3 regions of the Paenibacillus sp. MMO-58 genome follow, and region 3 is predicted to be linked to each of the others. Evidence: predicted binding sites of a transcription regulator. Region 3 holds the regulator's gene; each other region holds the start of a gene.
What was found. The regulator Rex, encoded in region 3, represses fermentation and respiration genes when NADH is low (regulators of the CRP and FNR family bind a similar motif). The targets are predictions, from matches to a motif close to TTGTGAAATATTTCACAA.
Positions count from the first base shown of each region.

Region 1: a site for Rex is predicted at 4,153-4,170, ahead of nadA (quinolinate synthase NadA). Genes of this name have one in related genera too.
Region 2: a site for Rex is predicted at 4,537-4,554, ahead of WFJ73_RS28225 (DUF1641 domain-containing protein). Genes of this name have one in related genera too.

Region 1 is NZ_JBBCVY010000018.1:17,200-23,661, forward strand. Features, by position in the region: gene WFJ73_RS30645 (type III pantothenate kinase) at 1-612, opposite strand, end outside; gene nadC (carboxylating nicotinate-nucleotide diphosphorylase) at 609-1,493, opposite strand; gene nadB (L-aspartate oxidase) at 1,486-3,102, opposite strand; gene nadA (quinolinate synthase NadA) at 3,149-4,087, opposite strand; gene WFJ73_RS30665 (ABC transporter permease) at 4,339-5,301, opposite strand; gene WFJ73_RS30670 (ABC transporter permease) at 5,298-6,392, opposite strand; gene WFJ73_RS30675 (ABC transporter ATP-binding protein) at 6,398-6,462, opposite strand, start outside.
Region 2 is NZ_JBBCVY010000013.1:100,967-107,428, reverse strand. Features, by position in the region: gene WFJ73_RS28265 (mechanosensitive ion channel family protein) at 1-744, shown strand, start outside; gene WFJ73_RS28260 (DUF951 domain-containing protein) at 734-952, shown strand; tRNA gene WFJ73_RS28255 (tRNA-Ser) at 1,020-1,110, shown strand; gene WFJ73_RS28250 (NAD(P)/FAD-dependent oxidoreductase) at 1,211-2,524, shown strand; gene WFJ73_RS28245 (YjzC family protein) at 2,871-3,056, opposite strand; gene rpsF (30S ribosomal protein S6) at 3,241-3,525, shown strand; gene ssb (single-stranded DNA-binding protein) at 3,562-4,092, shown strand; gene rpsR (30S ribosomal protein S18) at 4,111-4,395, shown strand; gene WFJ73_RS28225 (DUF1641 domain-containing protein) at 4,632-5,054, shown strand; gene WFJ73_RS28220 (NAD(P)/FAD-dependent oxidoreductase) at 5,078-6,256, shown strand; gene WFJ73_RS28215 (cation:proton antiporter) at 6,421-6,462, shown strand, end outside.
Region 3 is NZ_JBBCVY010000001.1:965,209-971,670, forward strand. Features, by position in the region: gene panD (aspartate 1-decarboxylase) at 1-133, shown strand, start outside; gene WFJ73_RS04520 (hypothetical protein) at 243-1,085, shown strand; gene dinG (ATP-dependent DNA helicase DinG) at 1,101-3,962, shown strand; gene WFJ73_RS04530 (redox-sensing transcriptional repressor Rex) at 3,959-4,618, shown strand; gene WFJ73_RS04535 (amidohydrolase) at 4,587-5,900, shown strand; gene WFJ73_RS04540 (cell wall elongation regulator TseB-like domain-containing protein) at 5,900-6,433, shown strand.

The sequences.
Region 1 (6,462 bases), on a different contig from region 3:
CACGATACCGTCAACTTGTCCGGCGTAACCGTAGATGATACCGGCTTGCATGGACGTAACGGGATTGCGGCCGATGACACTCTTCGGCTTGACTAGTTCAATACGCGGCAGCTTTGCCGCACGCTGGTACAAGGCTTCCGTGGAAATGCCGATGCCGGGCACAATCGCTCCGCCCAGGTAGCTTCCCGAAGCATCGATATAATCAAACGTTGTGGCCGTGCCGAAATCGACAACGATAAGCGGCGAGCCGTATTTCACGATACCCGCAACGGAGTTCACGATCCGGTCGGCTCCAACCTCGCGCGGATTCTCATAGCGGATGTTAAGCCCTGTTTTAATGCCGGGACCAACGACAAGCGGCGTCTTGCGCAAATATTTCATGCACAGCTGCTCGAGGGCACGCATGAGCGGCGGAACAACCGAGGAGATAATAACGCCTTCGATCTGCTCCATCCGAATTCCCGCGTAGTGGAACAGATTATGAATGTTCATGCCGTACTCGTCCACGGTCGCCGAGCGATTCGTGCTGAGCCGCCAATGGTGCAGCAGTTCCTTGCCTTTATAGACGCCCAGAACGATGTTTGTATTGCCCACATCGATTACTAAAATCACGTCCGCGCGCCTCCTTTTTTCTCATTCAAATCCAGACTGATATCAAGGGCATTAAACGAATAGGTCAAGCCGCCGACGGAAATGACGTCTACGCCGCAGGCTGCAATGGCGCGAACCGTATCCAAACGCACGTTGCCCGATGCTTCTACTATAACATGAGGCGAGCGCGACTTAATGAGGCTTACCGCTTCCGTCATCAGCGCCGGTACCATATTGTCGAGCATTATAATATCCGCACCGCTAGCCAGAGCCTCTTCCACCTGCTCAAGAGACTCCGCCTCTACCTCGATCTTCATTGTATGTGGAATCGCCGCGCGGGATGCTTCAACAGCCTGGCGGATTCCGCCTGCACCCTTGATATGATTATCTTTGATCATTACGGCGTCATATAAACCAAAACGGTGATTTGCCCCTCCGCCAACTCGGACCGCATACTTCTCCAGCATCCGGTGGCCAGGCGTTGTTTTGCGCGTATCCACCAGACGGACTGGTAAGCCCTCCAGAGTCGTTACGAAAGCATTCGTCTTTGTTGCGATGCCGGACAGACGCTGCATCAGGTTAAGCGCCAGACGTTCGCCGGTAAGCAGACTATGGGTACTGCCTTCTACGGTTGCGATGACCGTACCCTTTTCTACGTACTCGCCGTCTTTTACTTTTGCCTCGAACTGAAGCGCCGGATCCACGATTTCGAAAACGATCTGCGCAACCGGTAGACCGGCAATAATCCCGCTCTCCTTCACATGAATCACCGCAGTCGACTGCGAGCCCATCGGGATGGTTGTTGCCGTCGTGATATCGCCGCTTCCGATATCTTCGGCCAGCCAGCTGCGGATTTGCTCGCGCAGGGCATGGTTATAGGTGCCAAATGTTGTATCAAACATGAATAATTCGCTCCTCTGTCGTTCCTTGCAGCCGGTGCATGACGGTATGCTTGCGCCATACCTCGTCATTCTTCTCCGGGAAGTCCTCCCGATAATGACCGCCTCGGCTTTCTTCCCTCTGAAGCGCGGATTCCGTAGTCAGAACCGCGCAGGTCAGCAGGTTGGCGAACTCGTATTCCTCGCGTTTGGTAAGAACCGATTGGAAAAACGGCAGCTGCCGCTTCAGTTCCTCGAGCCCTCTCTCAAGACCATGCGCGTCACGGCGAAGCCCGGCATACCGTACCATCACCTTCTGCAGCTTCAGTCTTTTCTCGACTACCGCCTGCATAGGCGCGCCGCTGCGCGGCTGATCCTTTTCTATGACAGGCTTCGTCAACAGCTGCGGCAGCTTCATAATGCTGTCTACAATCCGTTTGCCGAAAACAATCGCTTCCGACAACGAATTGCTTGCCAGGCGGTTCGCGCCGTGAACGCCGGTAGACGATACTTCTCCGCATGCAAACAGTCTTCTTATATTGGTTTCCCCGAACAGGTCGGTTTTGACTCCGCCCATCATATAATGGGCTGCCGGCGCAACCGGGATCCAGTCGGTTGTCAGATCCAGTCCGTACTGCAGACAGAATTCGTAAATCGTAGGGAAACGATGCTTCACCATTTCCGGCGACTCATGCGTGATATCCAGATAGACGAAAGTCGATTTCGTCTCTTCCATCTCGTTTACTATCGCGCGTGCCACGACATCGCGCGGCGCAAGCTCCAGCTGATGATGATAACGATCCATAAACCGCTCGCCCCGGATATTACGCAGATAAGCGCCTTCTCCGCGTACGGCCTCCGAAATCAAGAAACGCGGAGCGCCGGGATAACACAGCGAAGTCGGATGGAATTGCACAAACTCCATATCCTGAATAAGCGCGCCGGCCCGGTAAGCCATTGCAATACCGTCTCCGGTTGCAACATCCGGATTCGTTGTATAACGATATAATTGTCCAGTCCCGCCGGAGCAGAGAATCGTCGCTTTGCCTCGTACGTACAAGCGGTGACCGTCCGGCTTCTGCACGATCGCTCCGCAGCATTCGCCGTCCTGCGTAACAAGATCGATCACGAAATGATCGTCCCACACGTCAATGCCCGGGTCGGCTGTCGCCTTCTCCGAGAGAGCACGCACAATCTCGTAGCCCGTCGCATCGCCATTGGCATGAAGGATACGGCGCTGGCTATGCGCGCCCTCCTTGGTCAGCGCAAATTCACCGTTCTCCAGGTCGAACTGCGTGCCCATTCTAATCAGATTGTTAACCCCTTCCGGCCCTTCGTGAACCAGAACGTTAACGGCATCCTCGGAGCAAAGTCCAGCTCCCGCAATTAGCGTATCCTCTCGGTGGTAAGCCGGGGAATCGTCATCCGAGATGACGGCCGCAATACCGCCCTGCGCGTAACGCGTATTGCTGTCCAGCAGTGATTTTTTCGTAATCATTAAGACAGACTGGTTATTCTCGCTTGCCCGAAGTGCGGTAAAAAGACCGGCGATGCCGGCCCCGATCACAATAACGTCCTTCTCTATTACCGGCAAGTCCTCGAGTGACAGATCAACAAGGTATCTTGGTATCATCATCTTCGTAATGCGCCTCCAAGCATAGGAGTAGCGCATGCTCCTCCTATTTAACGAGTAACATGCGCTCCAGGGACTTACGGGCCTCATCCGCAACATGATCAGGAACGTAAATTTGAGGCTGCATGGTTTCCAGGCATTTCACCAGCTTCTTCAAGTTGTTCACTTTCATGTTCGGGCAAACCAAATATTTGGATGCAAAATGGAATGTCTTGTTCGGGCTGTCCAGACGCAGCTGGTAGCCGGTACCGTCTTCCGTGCCAACGATAAACTCCTGACAATCCGACTCTTTGCAATATTTAATAATAGCTGTTGTACTGCCGACGAAATCGCCAAGTTCTACAACCTCAGGACGGCATTCCGGATGCACGACGAATTGAGCGTTCGGATATTTCGCTTTCATCTCTTCAACGTCTTTCACGGTCAGCATGTCATGGGTGTTGCAATAACCTTCCCAGATAATCATTTTTTTGTCGGTGTTCTGCTGCACGTAATGGCCAAGGTTTTTGTCCGGTACCCAGATGACTTCATCGCCTTCAACCGAGTTCACCACTTTAACGGCGTTGGCCGAGGTACAGCAAATATCCGTCTCTGCCTTGATCTCTGCAGAAGAGTTAATATACGTAACGACAGTCGCGTTCGGATGCTGCGCCTTCAGCTTGCGCAAACCATCCACGTTAACCATATCGGCCATTGGGCAGCCGGCGCGTTCGTCGGGGATAATGACGGTTTTGTTAGGAGCTAGAATTTTCGCGCTCTCTCCCATAAAATGAACGCCGCAAAAAACGATAACGTCCGCGTCGGTTTGTGCAGCCTTTTGCGCAAGCAGGAACGAATCCCCGCGGAAATCGGCCACCTCTTGAATTTCGTCTCGTTGATAATAATGGGCAAGAATGATGGCATTGCGTTCCTTCTTCAATTGCATGAGCCTTTCACGCAGTTCACGATTCTGTTCCGCCTTGCGTTCCAGCGCCAGTGCTTCCACAGTTGATCCTCTCCTCTTATGAGGGATGGGCGATGAGTCCCATTCCGATTATGGCTATCCAGACTTTGTGAATTGATGCACAAACTATTTCAAAGTCAATGGCCTATTTATGATTCTTTTGTTAAGGTTTAATTTACTCCAGGTGCAGGATGCTGTCAATGTATTTAGACAATAAAAAAACCTCTTCTCCACAGCAAATTTTGCATGAAGTGGAGAAGAGGGCATAAACAACTGCTGTAAAGGGATTCCGGCTACCTTTTTGCCGGATCATACGGCTCGCCAAGCGCGCCTGGCGCCGCCGAGCGTCCCACTGCGCCTGCAAGCACAATAAGCGTCAGCAGGTACGGCAGCATATAGAAAAATTCGTTCGGAATATGATGCGACCATTCGAACAGCTGGGCCCAGTTCCGAAGCGCTTGCGCCATCCCGAAGAAGATCGCCGCGCCGGCCACGCCAAGCGGATTCCATTTGCCGAAAATAACGGCAGCAATCGCGATAAAGCCTTGCCCGGAGATCGTATTATGGGCAAAGTTGCTTGTTGTTGTCAGAGCAATCGTTGCACCGCCAAGTCCGGCCAATGCACCGCTCAGCATGACGCCGATATAACGGTACTTCGTTACGCTGATGCCAACCGTATCAGCCGAGCTTGGATGTTCGCCCACCGCACGGAGGCGGAGGCCAAAGGTTGTACGGTAGAGAACGATATAACTGAGAATGACAACCCCGATCACAATATACGTGGTTGGGTAAGCCGTGAAAATACCTTTGCCGAGCAAAGGTATATCCGATAATCCCGGAATAGCGACCGGATTAAACACGTATTCCAGCGTTGGTGTTTGACCGGAGCCTTCATAAAGGCTTTTCGTCAGGTAGATGGCAAGGCCCGCCGCCAAAATATTAATAACGACGCCTACAATGGTCTGGTCGGCTTTAAAGGTGATCGTGGCAACCGCATGAAGCAGAGACACCACAAGTCCCAGAACCAGACCGGCAAGAAGCCCGATCCATGGAGCGCCATGCTTCATTCCGCCCTGAATGGCTTGATCGGCGAATACGGCAGCCCCAAAAGCGCCTGCAATCATAAGTCCCTCAAGACCGATGTTCACGACGCCGGATCGCTCCGAGAACACGCCGCCAAGACCGGTAAAGATCAAAGCGGTTGAGAAGACAAGCGTAATGCTAATTAATTGTCCGATAGTATCTAGTGCGTTCACAGGGCACTGCCTCCTTCCGACTTGCCTTTATTCGAGCGGCGAGCCATAAACGGCTTCAGGAAGAACTTCACGAGTCCATGTGAAGCGACAAAGAAGATAATGGATCCGATAACGATCCGTACAATCTCCGGCGGCACATTCGCTCCGAAGCTCATGCCGGCCGAGCCGTAGCTCAATCCGCCGAACAGCACAGCGCCAAGGAATACGCCGATTGGCGTATTGCCGCCAAGAAGGGCAACCGCGATGCCGTCAAAGCCATAACCCCATGATGCGGCCATAACCGTCTGGTAACCAAAGACGCCAAGAATCTCGAATACGCCGCCAAGCCCGGCGAACACGCCACTGATAAACATCGAAGTAATAATCGTGCGGTTAACGTTCATCCCCGCATACAGGGCAGCATTCGGATTGAGGCCAACCGCGCGGAGCTCGTAGCCTTTCTTCGTGCGCCACAAGATAACGTAAAACACAATCACGCCGATGATCGCAAACAGCGTTCCCCAGTGCATACGGGCATTGCCCATGCTTTCGGACAGCCACTTAATCGATACAAGCGCCGATTCGTGAACCGGCTTTGATTTCTGCTGCCCTTCCATGACGAGATACGTGCCTACGATATAGTTGGACAGGAAGAGGGCAATCCAGTTCAGCATAATGGAGGAGATAACCTCATTAACGCCCCTCGCTGCCTTCAGGTAACCGGCGAGCGCCGCCCACAATCCGCCAAACAATCCGCCAACGATAATCGCAAGCGGCGCATGAATATACCATGGCAGATCAAGCGTTACCCCAATAATCGTTGCGCCCGTCATCCCCATCAGAAATTGACCGTCAGCGCCAATGTTAAAGAGGCCCGTACGGAAAGCAAAAGCTACCGAAATACCGGTAAAGATAAGCGGCGTAATCGCCCGGATCGCTTCACCGATATCGTAAGGACTGCCGAACAGCTTCTTCACCAAAGCGGTATAAGCCATCCAAGGATCATATCCGCCCGCAAGCATCGCAAGCGCGCCGCAGATGAGACCAAGGATGATCGCCACCAGCGGCACAAGGAAGGAAGACTTGTCGAATATTTTTCTCATCGTGTTCATTCGTTCTACTTCCTCCCTTCTGCTGTGGCGGCAGCGGATGCATCGCCCGCCATCATCAGGCCAAGCTGCT
Region 2 (6,462 bases), on a different contig from region 3:
AATAAAACGATTGACCGGGTTGTATTAAACCGCTCGGAGAGTCGAATAGTCCTTCAAACCAGAAGAATGACGACTGTAGGCAAGCTGGTCAAAAACATTATTTCATATGCGGGATATTTCATTATTGGCATGCTTGTGCTTGACGAGTTCGGCGTACAGCTTGCGCCTCTGCTCGCAGGGGCCGGTGTCATTGGACTGGCTATCGGATTTGGTGCCCAAAGTCTAGTAAAAGATATTATTACGGGTTTCTTTATTATATTTGAAGATCAGTTCGCGGTTGGCGATGTCATTCAGACGGGCAACTTCAAAGGAACGGTTGAGGTTATTGGACTTCGGGCAACTCGGATCCTTAGCTGGACGGGAGAAGTTCACATTATTCCGAACGGCATGATCAATGAGGTTACGAATTTCTCGATGCATAATTCAATTGCGTTTATTGATGTATCGATCGGTTATGAGGAGGACGCGGAGAAAGCGATAGTGATTATCCGTAGAGAACTCGAGCGGTTTGAAAATGACAATCTCGTTAAACCTCCGGAAGTGCTGGGTATTCAGACCATGCTTTCAACCGAGGTCAAGGTACGCGTAACGGCAGAATGTCTTCCTAATACGCAAGCTATTGTAGCAAGGGCATTAAACGCTTATATCAAGAAAGTACTGGACGGCCACGGAATTGACATTCCGTATCCGCGAATGGTAACGTATCATCGCAATGAAAGGGGCGGCGATCCGAATGGAGCGTAAACAATTCGAGCTGGGCGATATCGTTCAAATGAAGAAGCAGCATCCCTGCGGATCCAATGAAATGGAAATTATCCGCATGGGGATGGATATCCGTATCAAATGCGTAGGCTGCAAGCATAGCGTTCTTATACCGAGAGCAAAGTTCGAGAAAAATATGAAGAAAGTACTGCGTTCCGCAGCGGATTCCGGGCAAAACGAACAGGCTTAATATTTTTTGAAAAAACAGTTGCATTGGGACAAGGCCTGTGATAATATAGTTTTTGCTTGACACAAACGGAGAGGTACCCAAGAGGCCCAAGGGGGCTGACTCGAAATCAGCTAGGCGTGTCAAAGCGTGCGTGGGTTCGAATCCCACCCTCTCCGCCATATTTCGTCCATAACGCTTAGGCGGTTACATAAAGAAGAAAGCTCCTACGAGATCACGTAGGAGCTTTTTTTATCTTCAGAAGAAACAGGTGAGAGTGGAATGAGTAGGTATGATATTACGATTATCGGAGCAGGTGTCAGTGGCATATTCGCCGCCCACGAATTAGCCGCAAGCGGGCTGCAGGTATTAATGCTGGACAAGGGCAAGAAGCTTGGGGAACGAGCCGATAGTTATATCGGTTTTGGCGGACTTGGCTTGTCTGAAGGGAAATATAATTATACGAATGATTTCGGCGGAGAGCTGGAGCGAAAGACCGGCTATGAAGCAGCGTTGCAGCTAATGGATGCCGTGGATACGATCCTATGCGAGTACGGGGGAGGTGCAGCGGAGCTGTACAGCACCTATGACCCTGAACTGACTGAGCGGGCACAGGAAGCGGGCTTTGGCGTGCTGACGACGAAAACCCGGCATCTGGGAACAAAATTGTCTAAGGCCGTTCTAGAGCGCATGTACGATTACTTGAATTCCCGAATCACAATGAGATTTGAGGCAGAACCCGTTCGAATCCAACCCAATAACGGGCGCTTTATTATAGAACTGGCTGATGAAACAGTTATTGATTCCAGACAAGTTATTGTGGCAACCGGCAGGAGCGGGAACGAATGGTTTACCAATCAATGCGAAAGCCTTGGAATTGGCAGAGGAGAAGCAAGGGTTGATCTGGGTCTTCGAATCGAGATGAAGGGCGACCAGCTGGCGTCGATTCTGCAGCGTTCTTTCGAGACCAAGCTTAGCTTTGAGGGAGAAGACTACACGGCCACGACGTATTGCATGAATCCGCAGGGCAGGGTCGTGCTCAAGCTACAGGAAGGACTCGCGATGCCGGACGGACAAAACTACCGCGAGAAGGACGAGGGCAGCTCCAATCTGAACTATACCCTATTTGTGCCGAACCGATTTGCTACGCTTGATGAAGCAGATGCTTATTTAAAAAATATCGTTGGCGGGATTAACCGGGGGCGGAATCGGATTGCTGCTCAAAGGCTTGATTCTCTCCGTGGAAGGGATAAGCACCTCTCCAGTAAAGATGCTGCCATCAGAGGCATTATGCCGACGCTGGAGGCAGAATTTACGGAGCTGAGGGATGAGGTGCCGGAGCGGTATATAGAGGCCACTCTGGCGTTTCTGAGCGCTTTGGAGAAGCTGTTGGGGGTACCCATTGATGAAGATACCATTTTGTACGCCATTGACGGGAAGCTGTATTCACCGGCAATTGAGACAAACGAGAAGTTCGAGACGAATATTGAAGGCTTTTACGTTATAGGAGACTGTTCAGGGACAACGCATTCTTTATCCCAGGCAGCGGCAAGCGGGGTTTATGTCGGCCGGGTGCTTGCCGGCCAGAGCTCTTGATGGAGCTTATACTCGTACTTGCCGAAACGGAAAAAAGGGACTCTCGCGAGTCCCTTTTCCGACGGTGTTGTAAGTTTCGATGAATTATCGCCTTCATACAACGGAAAACCAGGTGCAATCTTCACAGATCGGTACACAATTCCATTAGGTATCGCTTTTCCGATCGCGATTGCTCGTGTGTTACAGCAACGTGTATTTAGCACAACGCCTCGCTTCTCAAGTGATGAGTAGTCAAATTCTCTAGTAGTCCTTGCCCCTATTCAGGTCCAATGGAACCACACCTCTCTTCACCGTCGATAATTATAATGTCCGTACAGTAAAGAACTTATTCAAGGCTGATTGAAAATTAATTGTGGCCCATTCTTTTCCATCTACGCTCATGATTAGAGGTCTCCGGAAATTTATCTCCGCGTTTAAGGCGTACCTTTTGCGGATTGGTGATACCCATATGGAAAGAATTATCGCCAGTTTCAATATAGACGCCATCGTTAGGCGCGCTGTCGCCCGGGGAAAACAATGTCCATTCGCCCATACTTGTTCACCTCCTTGTCCGGTTTGTAGTATTCACCGGAGAAGGTACGGACATGAAAGGCAGAAATCGGGAACGGCGATGACTTGTCAATGAGTAGGCGATTTGCTATACTGTGTAGATGCGAGTAATAATCTCGCTCCTTGCCCTTTCGGGGGCCGCTTAGTCCAAAAGGAGGTGAAACACAATGCGCAAATATGAAGTGATGTACATCATTCGTCCGGACGTTGAGCAAGAAAACGTTCAAGCCATCGTCGACAAATTCAGTGGCATCATTAACAATGGCGGGGAAGTCACGAAGCAAGATGTGATCGGTAAACGCCGTCTTGCGTATGAGATCAATAAGATTCGTGATGGTTACTACGTTCTGGTTCATTTCAACGCGAACAACGAAGTTGTTAATGAGCTTGACCGCATCATGAAAATTACGGATGAAGTTATCCGTTTCTTGATCGTCAGAGACGTTGCTTAATCCACGCTAGATGTTCGATTGGGAGGTCCAGAGGCGATGTTGAATCGTGTAATACTAATTGGCAGATTAACAAGAGACCCCGAATTGCGTTATACACCTGCGGGTGTAGCAGTTACGCAATTTACGATAGCAGTAGACCGGCCGTTTACGAGTGGTCAGGGCGAGCGCGAAGCGGATTTTATTCCGGTCGTAACTTGGCGGCAGTTGGCTGAGACATGCGCTAATTACTTGCGTAAAGGTCGCTTAACCGCGGTAGAAGGACGCATTCAGGTGCGTAACTACGAGAACAACGAAGGTAAACGCGTCTATGTGACGGAAGTTATTGCCGATAACGTTCGCTTCTTGGAATCTAACCGTGAAGGCGGAGCTCCGCAAGAGAGTGGCGGTTATGCCGGAGGCAACAACAGCGGCGGAGGATCTTTTGGCGGCGGTGGCGGTAACGCTCCTTATGGTGGCGGTAACGGCGGCGGCGGAAAGCCTAGTACTCCACGCAACAACAACAGCCGTGATCCGTTCTCGGATGACGGTCGACCGATCGATATATCAGAAGATGACTTGCCATTTTAATCGAAAGGATGGGTTCGAATGAGCTTCAAGCAAAGAGAAGGCGGAGACGGAGAGCGTCCAGAACGCAAATTCGGCGGCCGCAAAGGCGGACGCAACAAACGCCGTAAAGTATGTTTCTTCACTGTGAACAAAATCACTCACATTGACTATAAAGATACTGATCTGCTCAAAAAGTTCATCAGCGAGCGCGGCAAAATCTTGCCACGTCGCGTAACTGGAACTAGCGCAAAATACCAACGTCTGCTGACTGTTGCTATCAAGCGTGCTCGTACTGTGGCTTTGCTGCCGTACACAACTGAGTAGTTCTTTTGGAAGAAAGCCTATTGGGAAACCAATGGGCTTTTTTTCTTTTATTTTATAAAATAGGAATTGATCATTTGGCGGAAGAGGAATACAATAAGATATAGTTCGTGCATACTAGTCGGCGATGATGTTGGGTCTTCATTGTGAATAATTTCACTTTAATGACAGATGTGGAATAACGGCTTATGCAAGTAAATCATTTGATCGATTACAGATGGAAAGAGGGATGCATTCGTATGTCTGAAACCGTAACGAAATTACCTGAAGAATCCGGTTCCGTACGTGAACTGGACGTGCTTGAGCAACTGCTGAAGCCGGAAATTCAGCAATCGCTGACTCAATTGGTGGAAAACCTGCCTAAACTGGCTGAACTGGTGACTCTGCTCACTAAAGCTTATGATGTGGCTACTACTGTAGCTAACGACAAAGTTCTTGTGAACGATATGGTTCACGGCTTTGGCGAATTCGTTAAACCAATCGTAGACACGACTAAAGGCATCGCAAACGCAGCAGTTGAAGCTGGCGACCGCGCTCAAGCCGATAACTCTACAATTGGTCTCTTTGGCATTCTGAAGATGCTGAAAGATCCGCAAGTACAAGCAACGCTTCGTTTTGCCCAATCGTTCCTGAACGTATTGGCTGAGCGTAAAAACGGTTAATCATACAAGAGCGGAGGGTAAACATGGCTAAGCAAATTTTAATTCTTGGCGGCGGTTATGGCGGTCTTCTTAGCGCACTGACAGCTCGCAAATATGTTTCGGCTGAAGAAGCTGAAATTACACTGATCAACAAAACTCCTTACCACCAAATCATTACCGAGCTTCACCGTCTGGCTGTTAGCGGCGTAAACGAAGGAAACGTAGCTCTTCCTTTGGATAAACTGCTGAAAGGCAAATCGATCAACCTGGTTATCGATACAGTTGATAACATTGATCCTGAGAAAAAACAAGTGAAGCTGGCTGGCAACGGCACAGTTAGATATGATCAGCTGGTTGTCGCTCTCGGCGGCGAAACAGCATTCTTCGGCATTCCTGGTCTGGAAGAAAACAGCCTGACGCTGAAATCGGTTGAAGAAGCGAAAGCCGTTAGCGCGCATATCCAAAACCGCATTGCGGCTTACGCGCAATCGAAAAATAAAGCAGACGCAACAATTGTTGTTGGCGGCGGCGGCCTGACAGGTATCGAGCTGATCGGCGAGATCGTTGATATGCTTCCTAAATGGTGTGAACAGTACGGCGTTGACAAGAGCGAAATCTCCTTGTACAACATCGAAGCTGGTCCAACTATTCTGATGGGCTTCCCGGCTGACCTTCTTGAGCGCGCGAAATCCAGCCTGACTAACCGTGGCGTTAACCTGATTATGGGTGTAGCGGTTACTGAAGTTCAAGGCAACAAAGTTATGCTGAAAGACGGCAGCTCCATCGAAACGAATACTTTCGTGTGGACAGGCGGCGTTACAGGCAACCCTGTAGTAGCTAACTGTGGCATCGAAGTAAACCGTGGCCGCGCTTCGGTAACGGAATTCCTGCAATCGACTTCCCACTCGGATATCTTCCTGGCTGGCGACAACGCGTTCGTAATGGGTCCAGAAGGCCGTCCGTACCCGCCAAGCGCGCAAATCGCATGGCAAATGGGCGAATGCATCGGTTACAACCTGTTCGCGCAAGCGAAAGGTCTCCCGATGAAATCGTTCCAATTCGTTAACTCCGGCGTACTTGCGAGCCTTGGCCGCAAAGATGCGATCGGTACGATCGGTGCAAGCCAGCTGAAGCTGAGAGGTACAGCGGCTACACTTATGAAAGAGGCAAGTAACGTTCGTTACCTGACTCACGTAAACGGATTGTTCTCGTTCTTGAAATAGTCTTACTAAACAGCGAAACCGTTTCTCGGTTCGCCCGTATGAATAATAAAATAAGCATGACCTTGGAGGAGCCTGCCACAGCGGGCTCCTTCTGTCTATTTCAAGGAGTCTGCATAGGAGCAGGCTCCTTTTGTTATGCTGAAAAGAAGGAGGAAGGAGCGGAAATGGAGTTTATTCTATATTTGGCTATCATTATTGTATCAACC
Region 3 (6,462 bases):
GGTCATTATTATTTCTTATGCGTCCATGTCCAACGAAGAAGCGCGCGTTCACAAGCCGATTGTAACGATTCTGGACAGCGATAACCGTCCGCTGAAAAGCTTGTCCGAGGAAATTCACGCAACGGTTTTGTAAAGCTCCGGTTCCAGCGCTATGTAACGAATGGCATGGGGTATGAAAAGCACCCCCGAAACAAAGAATGAGCATAACACTCCTCAATTCTTTGGTGAAGGCGGGATGCGTAATGTTCCAACAAATGTTCGAAGCCATGAATGAAATACTGGATCATCTGATTGAAGCCTATCCAACCGCAAGCGGCGAGCAGAAAGCCCAATTCGATGAGCAGCTTGTGATGCTTAAGAAAATGAGCGATTCCCTTGTCGAGCATTGGATTGATTTCGAAGAAAAGTTTTCTTATTTTGTGGAACAGCATGCAGCAGCCTTGGATAGCACTGTGACGCAAATGATCCCGCCGCCTATGCTGGCGATGGAGAGCAGTACGGAGCTTGGCGAGCCTCCTGCTAAGCCGTCGCCGGCAGCAGAATCGGCTACGCCGTTACCATCCAAGAAGCCAACTGCGCCGCCGCAGGCTATGCATTCTGCCAAGCAGGCAGAGAAACATGAACCGGTATCGGCCGAGGATGCTTACAATGCGGAGCTCGATATGGAAGTACCGTACGAGTACGCGATGATGATCTCGAAGGGGCAAGGGTATTATAAATTATTTATGTTTTCCGACGCTGCCGATCATTTTCAGTCCGCGGTTTCTTATCTTCCGGAATGTAATCTAGCCCGGCTTTATCTGGCAATGACGCATATGCATCTGCAAAATTGGAGTGAGGCGCAGCGGCATTTCCAATTGCTGGTTTCATTAACGGACTATCCGAAGTGGCGTGCTTTAGGCTATAATGCCCTTGGGTGCATTCAAGCGATTTACATGAATTTAGAGCAGGCGGAGCAATTTTTCCTGAAGGCATACGAAACCTGCCCGAGCTTCAAGGACCCGTTAAACAATTTGAAATGTTGTAAAGAAACGCCGCAGCAATTATCCTTATTTTTCGGCAGTACCGAGCTTTGCTGCTTATGAGGGGATAGAAACGTAATGAAATTCGCAGTATTGGATCTGGAAACGACAGGACATAGCGTCAGCGACGATATCTTGCAGGTTGGTTTGGCCGTGCTGAACGATAACCTCGAAATCGTTGAAACCTATAGTTCCTTTGTACGCCCTACAATAGAAATTCCGGCATTTATTACGCAGCTGACCGGGATCGACGCCGCTACGGTGGCGGATGCTCCAGAATTGGATGAGGTGCTTCTGCAGCTCATCCCTCATCTGGAGGATGCCGTGCTGGTCGCTCATAACGTTAACTTCGACGCCGGATTTTTGAATCAGGCTCTTGACCGTTGCGGCTACCATCCGTTTATCGGACGGCGGCTGGATACGATTGAGCTGCTAAGAATTTTGTACCCGTCGATAACGACGTATCAGCTGGGCGCCGTAACCGAGCTGTTCGGCATTGCTCATGATCAGCATCACCGGGCCGACAGCGACGCGATAGCGACAGCCGAATTATTCGCTCAATCCGTACAAAAGCTCAGACAGTTGCCGCTGCTTACATTGCAGCGGCTATCCTTTCTTTTAGACAACGGAAGCGATCTGAGCTGGTTTATGGCCGAGACGTTGAAATATGCCGAGCTTCATACCTCTATCGATATGAATGCTTTCCAATATTTCAACCAATTTGCGCTCAAAGCCGGGGAATGGACAGATGAACAGCCCGCCCGCGCCGATCATGAGGAGGATCCGCTTAAGGATGTGTCCTTCGAGCAATATTTGGACGGTATCCGGCAGCGGTTTATGGAGAAGTATCCGAATTACGAAGAGCGTGAAGCGCAAACAACGATGTTCCGCGAGGTTTACGATTCCTTGTGCAATGACCGCCATCTGCTGATTGAAGCGGGAACGGGCACAGGCAAATCACTTGGCTATCTGATTCCGGCGCTCTATTACGGCATTCAACAGGAAAGCAAAATCGTGGTCAGCACTCATACGATCAATCTGCAGGAACAGCTTCGTCAGCGGGATGTACCGCTGCTTCGCGAGATTTTACCTTTTGATTTCCGTGCTTCGATCTTCAAAGGCAGGGGCAATTATTTGTGCCTGCGGAAATTTGAAAGTAAAATCAATGCGAAGGATCTAGTTGCTCCCATTGACGATGCCATTACGGCATCGCAAATGGTCGTTTGGCTCAGCGAAACGGAAACCGGCGATCAAGAGGAGCTGAATTTCGGCAATAAAGGCGCCGATTTCTGGTCTACCGTAGCAAGCGACGCGGACTCTTGCCTTAACCGTCAATGTCCGTGGTTTAAGCGCTGCTATTACCATCGCGCCAAGCATGAATCAAATATTGCCGATGTATGCATTACGAATCATTCCATGCTGTTTACGGATGTTCAAGCGGATCACCGTCTGTTGCCAAGCTACAGCCACCTGATTATTGATGAAGCACATCACGTGGAAGAAGTAGCGGGCAAGCATCTTGGCATGCAATTAAACTATTTCTCCTTGACGCATCAGACAACAAGGCTGTTTAAAGATGCCCGTTCCGGTCTGCTTCCGGCGCTTAGACTTCGACTTCAACAGGAGGATGACGAGCGGGTTCAGGCATGGACGGAGACGATCGATACGGTTATTCCCGTGTTCCAGGACGTAAAGGAGCATTGGGATAAGCTGTTTGAGCTGCTGTATGCCTTTGTGGGAGAGTCGGGAGAGGCCGGCAATGATAACGGTCAGGCCGTATGCCGTTTGCGCAGCGATACCCCGCCAAAGGGCTGGGACGACGTTCTGACGATTGAGAACAATGTGCATACCGAGCTAAGCCGCGTTGTAAAGACGGTTGACAAGATGGCATCGGATATCAAGGACCGTCTTGATGATCAATCGATTCAGGGCTTGATTACGGATTTGAACGGCGTAGTCCGCGATTTGACCCGGGTAAAGGATGATCTCCGCACGTTCCTTAAGATGGAGCAGAATTCGGAAGTCTATTGGATTGAGGCAAGCACGACATACCGTTACCGTTCCGTTCATTTGTACGCGGTGCCGGTCGACGTAAGCAAGCAGCTTCAACAATATTTCTTCGACGTGAAGGACAGCATTATTCTTACATCCGCTACCTTGTCCGTTCATAAATCGTTCCAATATGCGGAAGAGCAGCTTGGATTGGAAGGCTTTGAAGACAATAACCGGCTGAAGACCGTGCAGCTTCCGTCGCCCTTTAATTACCGGGAACAAGCTCTGGTTATTATCCCGCGTAATTTCCCTACTCTTAAGGGCTCGGCAGGCGACCCTCAATTCATCTCCATGCTGGTAAGCTCGCTTGCGGACTCAGCAGTTGAGACAAAAGGCCGCATGCTTGTGCTGTTCACTTCTTACCGGATGCTGAAGCAGGTCTACGAACCGCTTAAGGAAGCTTTGGCGGGTTCCGGCATTCAAGTGCTTGGCCAAGGCATTGACAGCGGCAACCGGACGAAGCTGACAAGACGTTTTACCCAGCAGCCGGAGACGGTTCTGCTTGGCACAAGCAGCTTCTGGGAAGGGGTAGACATTCCGGGCGAAGCTCTGACTTGTCTGGCTATCGTCCGCCTCCCGTTCCAGCCGCCGAATCATCCGCTTGTCGAAGCGAAGTCGGAGCTCTTGCAGAAGCAGAAGCAGAATCCTTTCATGAAGCTGTCGATTCCGCAAGCGGTTATCCGCTTTAAGCAAGGCTTCGGAAGACTTGTACGCACGGCGAAGGACAAAGGAATTGTTATTATCTACGACACGCGCGTCATTGATACGTATTACGGCAAGCACTTCCTCTATTCGCTGCCTGGTCCAAAGATCGAAACGATGCATATCGACCAGATGGTACCGCGGATGCGTGAATGGCTGCAAACGGAAGAGGAGGAAATCGGGTGAAGCAGGCGAAAATTTCGGAGGCCGTTGTGAGACGGCTTCCCATCTACCTGCAGGTGCTGAACGAATTGTACAACCGTGAAGTGCAGACGGTTTCGTCGCAGGAGCTAGGACTCAAGCTGGATCTTAATCCAGCTCAAATCCGAAAGGATCTTGCCTATTTCGGGGATTTCGGCCGTAAAGGCATCGGGTACGACGTCTCTTACCTGATCGAGAAAATTCAGCAGATTCTGAAGCTCGACCAGCGGATTAACGTTGCGCTAGTTGGCGCCGGCAATCTCGGACATGCCTTGTGCAATTACAATAAGTACTCCAAGGACAACATGAAAATTGTCGCGGTCTTCGATGATCATCAGAACAAGATTGGCACGATGATCAACAATTTGACCATCCTGCCGATGGATAAGCTGAAGGAAACCGTTCAGGAGAACAATATCCGGATTGGCATTATTACGGTTCCGGGGCCGGAAGCGCAAAACGTGGCTAATCAATTCGTGGAGGCCGGGATCGAGGGTATCCTGAATTTTGCTCCGGCGATTTTGCGTTTGCCCGAGCATATCCGCATTCACCACGCGGACTTTACGAGAGAGTTGCTGAGCTTGGCTTATTATTTGGAGAAGGAAAGGAATGAGCAGGAGAATGGCGCAGTTGTGGATTGAGAACGGATTGTTTGTAACAATGAACGATGCTAATGAGGTTTTCCGCGGCCATATGGTCGTTACGGACAACCAAATTACATATATCGGAGCGGAGGCTCCAACAGGACTGGATGAGCAGGTTGAGCGTGTTGACGGCAGCAAGCTGGCATTTATGCCGGGACTTATTAATACTCATGGCCATGCTGCCATGTCGCTGCTTCGCGGTTATTCGGACGATCAGAATCTGCAGGTATGGCTGGAGCAGAAGATGTGGCCGATGGAAGCCAAATACGTCGACCAGGATACGCGTGCAGGCAGCGCGCTTGCGATTGTAGAGATGCTGAAGACGGGAACGACTGCTTTTGTTGATATGTACGATCGGATGGACCAGGTTGCGCAAATGGTGGAGCAATCGGGGATCCGTGGCGCTTTGACCCGCGGCGTAATCGGATTATGCTCGGAGGAGATTCAACAGGCGAAGCTGAAGGAAGCGATCGCTTTTGCCCGTGACTGGAACGGTAAGGCGGATGGCCGGATCACAACGTTGATCTCTCCGCATGCTCCATACACTTGCCCTCCCGATTATATTGAGAAGTTTGTACAGGCAGCCCATGATTACGATCTGCCGGTTCATACCCATATGTCCGAGACGCTTGCCGAAGTGGAGCAAAATGTCCGCGATTACGGCTCCCGTCCGGTCGAACATCTGGATAAGCTTGGTTTCTTCTCTCGTCCGGCGCTTGTTGCGCATGCCGTGCATCTGAACGATGAAGAGATTGCCCTGCTTGCTGAACGCAATGTTGCCGTATCCCATAACCCTGTCAGCAATCTCAAGCTGGCGAGCGGCGTAGCCCGCGTCCCTGAGCTTCTCCGCGCAGGGGTAACAGTGTCGCTTGGTACGGACAGCGTAGCAAGCAATAACAACCTGGACCTATTCAAAGAAATTAAATTTGCGGCGTTGCTGCATAAAGGAATATCCGGAGATCCGACAGTTATTCCGGCGATGGAAGCTTTGCGCATGGGAACGGTCTACGGGGCACGTTCGATCTGGCAGGAAGACAGCATCGGACAGCTCGCGGCGGGAATGAAGGCCGATTTTATCGCGATTGATCTGGATCAGCCTCATTACTATCCGCTTACGGATATCGTATCCCACCTTGTTTATTCCGGATCCGGCAGGGACGTTAAGCATGTATGGGTAGACGGCAAGAAGGTTGTTCATAACGGCGAATGCACGATGATGGACGAGGAAAAAATCCGCTTTGAAGCGCAGGCCAGCTTTGAACGGCTGCTTAACGCATAATGAGAGCGACTACAAGAAAACGTCAGTCGGTGATGAGTCCGAAGCGCTGGCTGGCTGTTTTCCTTGTTGCCCTGGTTGCTGTAATCGCGGTAGTCATTATGTACTATAATACGATTCAGCAGCCGTTCTGGAATTCGGAGAATCCGATTCGGAAAGAGGCAAAGGAAGCAGCCGGTCTGACCGAGGTATCATCCATCACGAAGCAGGTTTGGGATACGACATCGTGGATCGTGAAGGGCGAGAATGACGCGAATGAAGAAATTTACGTATGGTTGATTGGTCCTGACAAAGCCGTTCAAACGGTTAAAGCCTCCGAAGCAACAGATACGGCTGTGATTAAGCAAGCCGTCTTGCAGAAGAAACCGGATGCGGCGATTAAACGCATTCAGCCGGGAACTTTAAACGGGCAGCTTGTTTGGGAAGTGTTCTATTCGCAAGGCAAGAATCCCGAGAAATACAGCTACGATTTCTATGATTTCCGCAGCGGTACGTATGTGACCGAATATCATCTTCCTGCCAAAACAGCGAGCTAGCCGCAATTAAGCGGCTGGCTCCGCTTCCT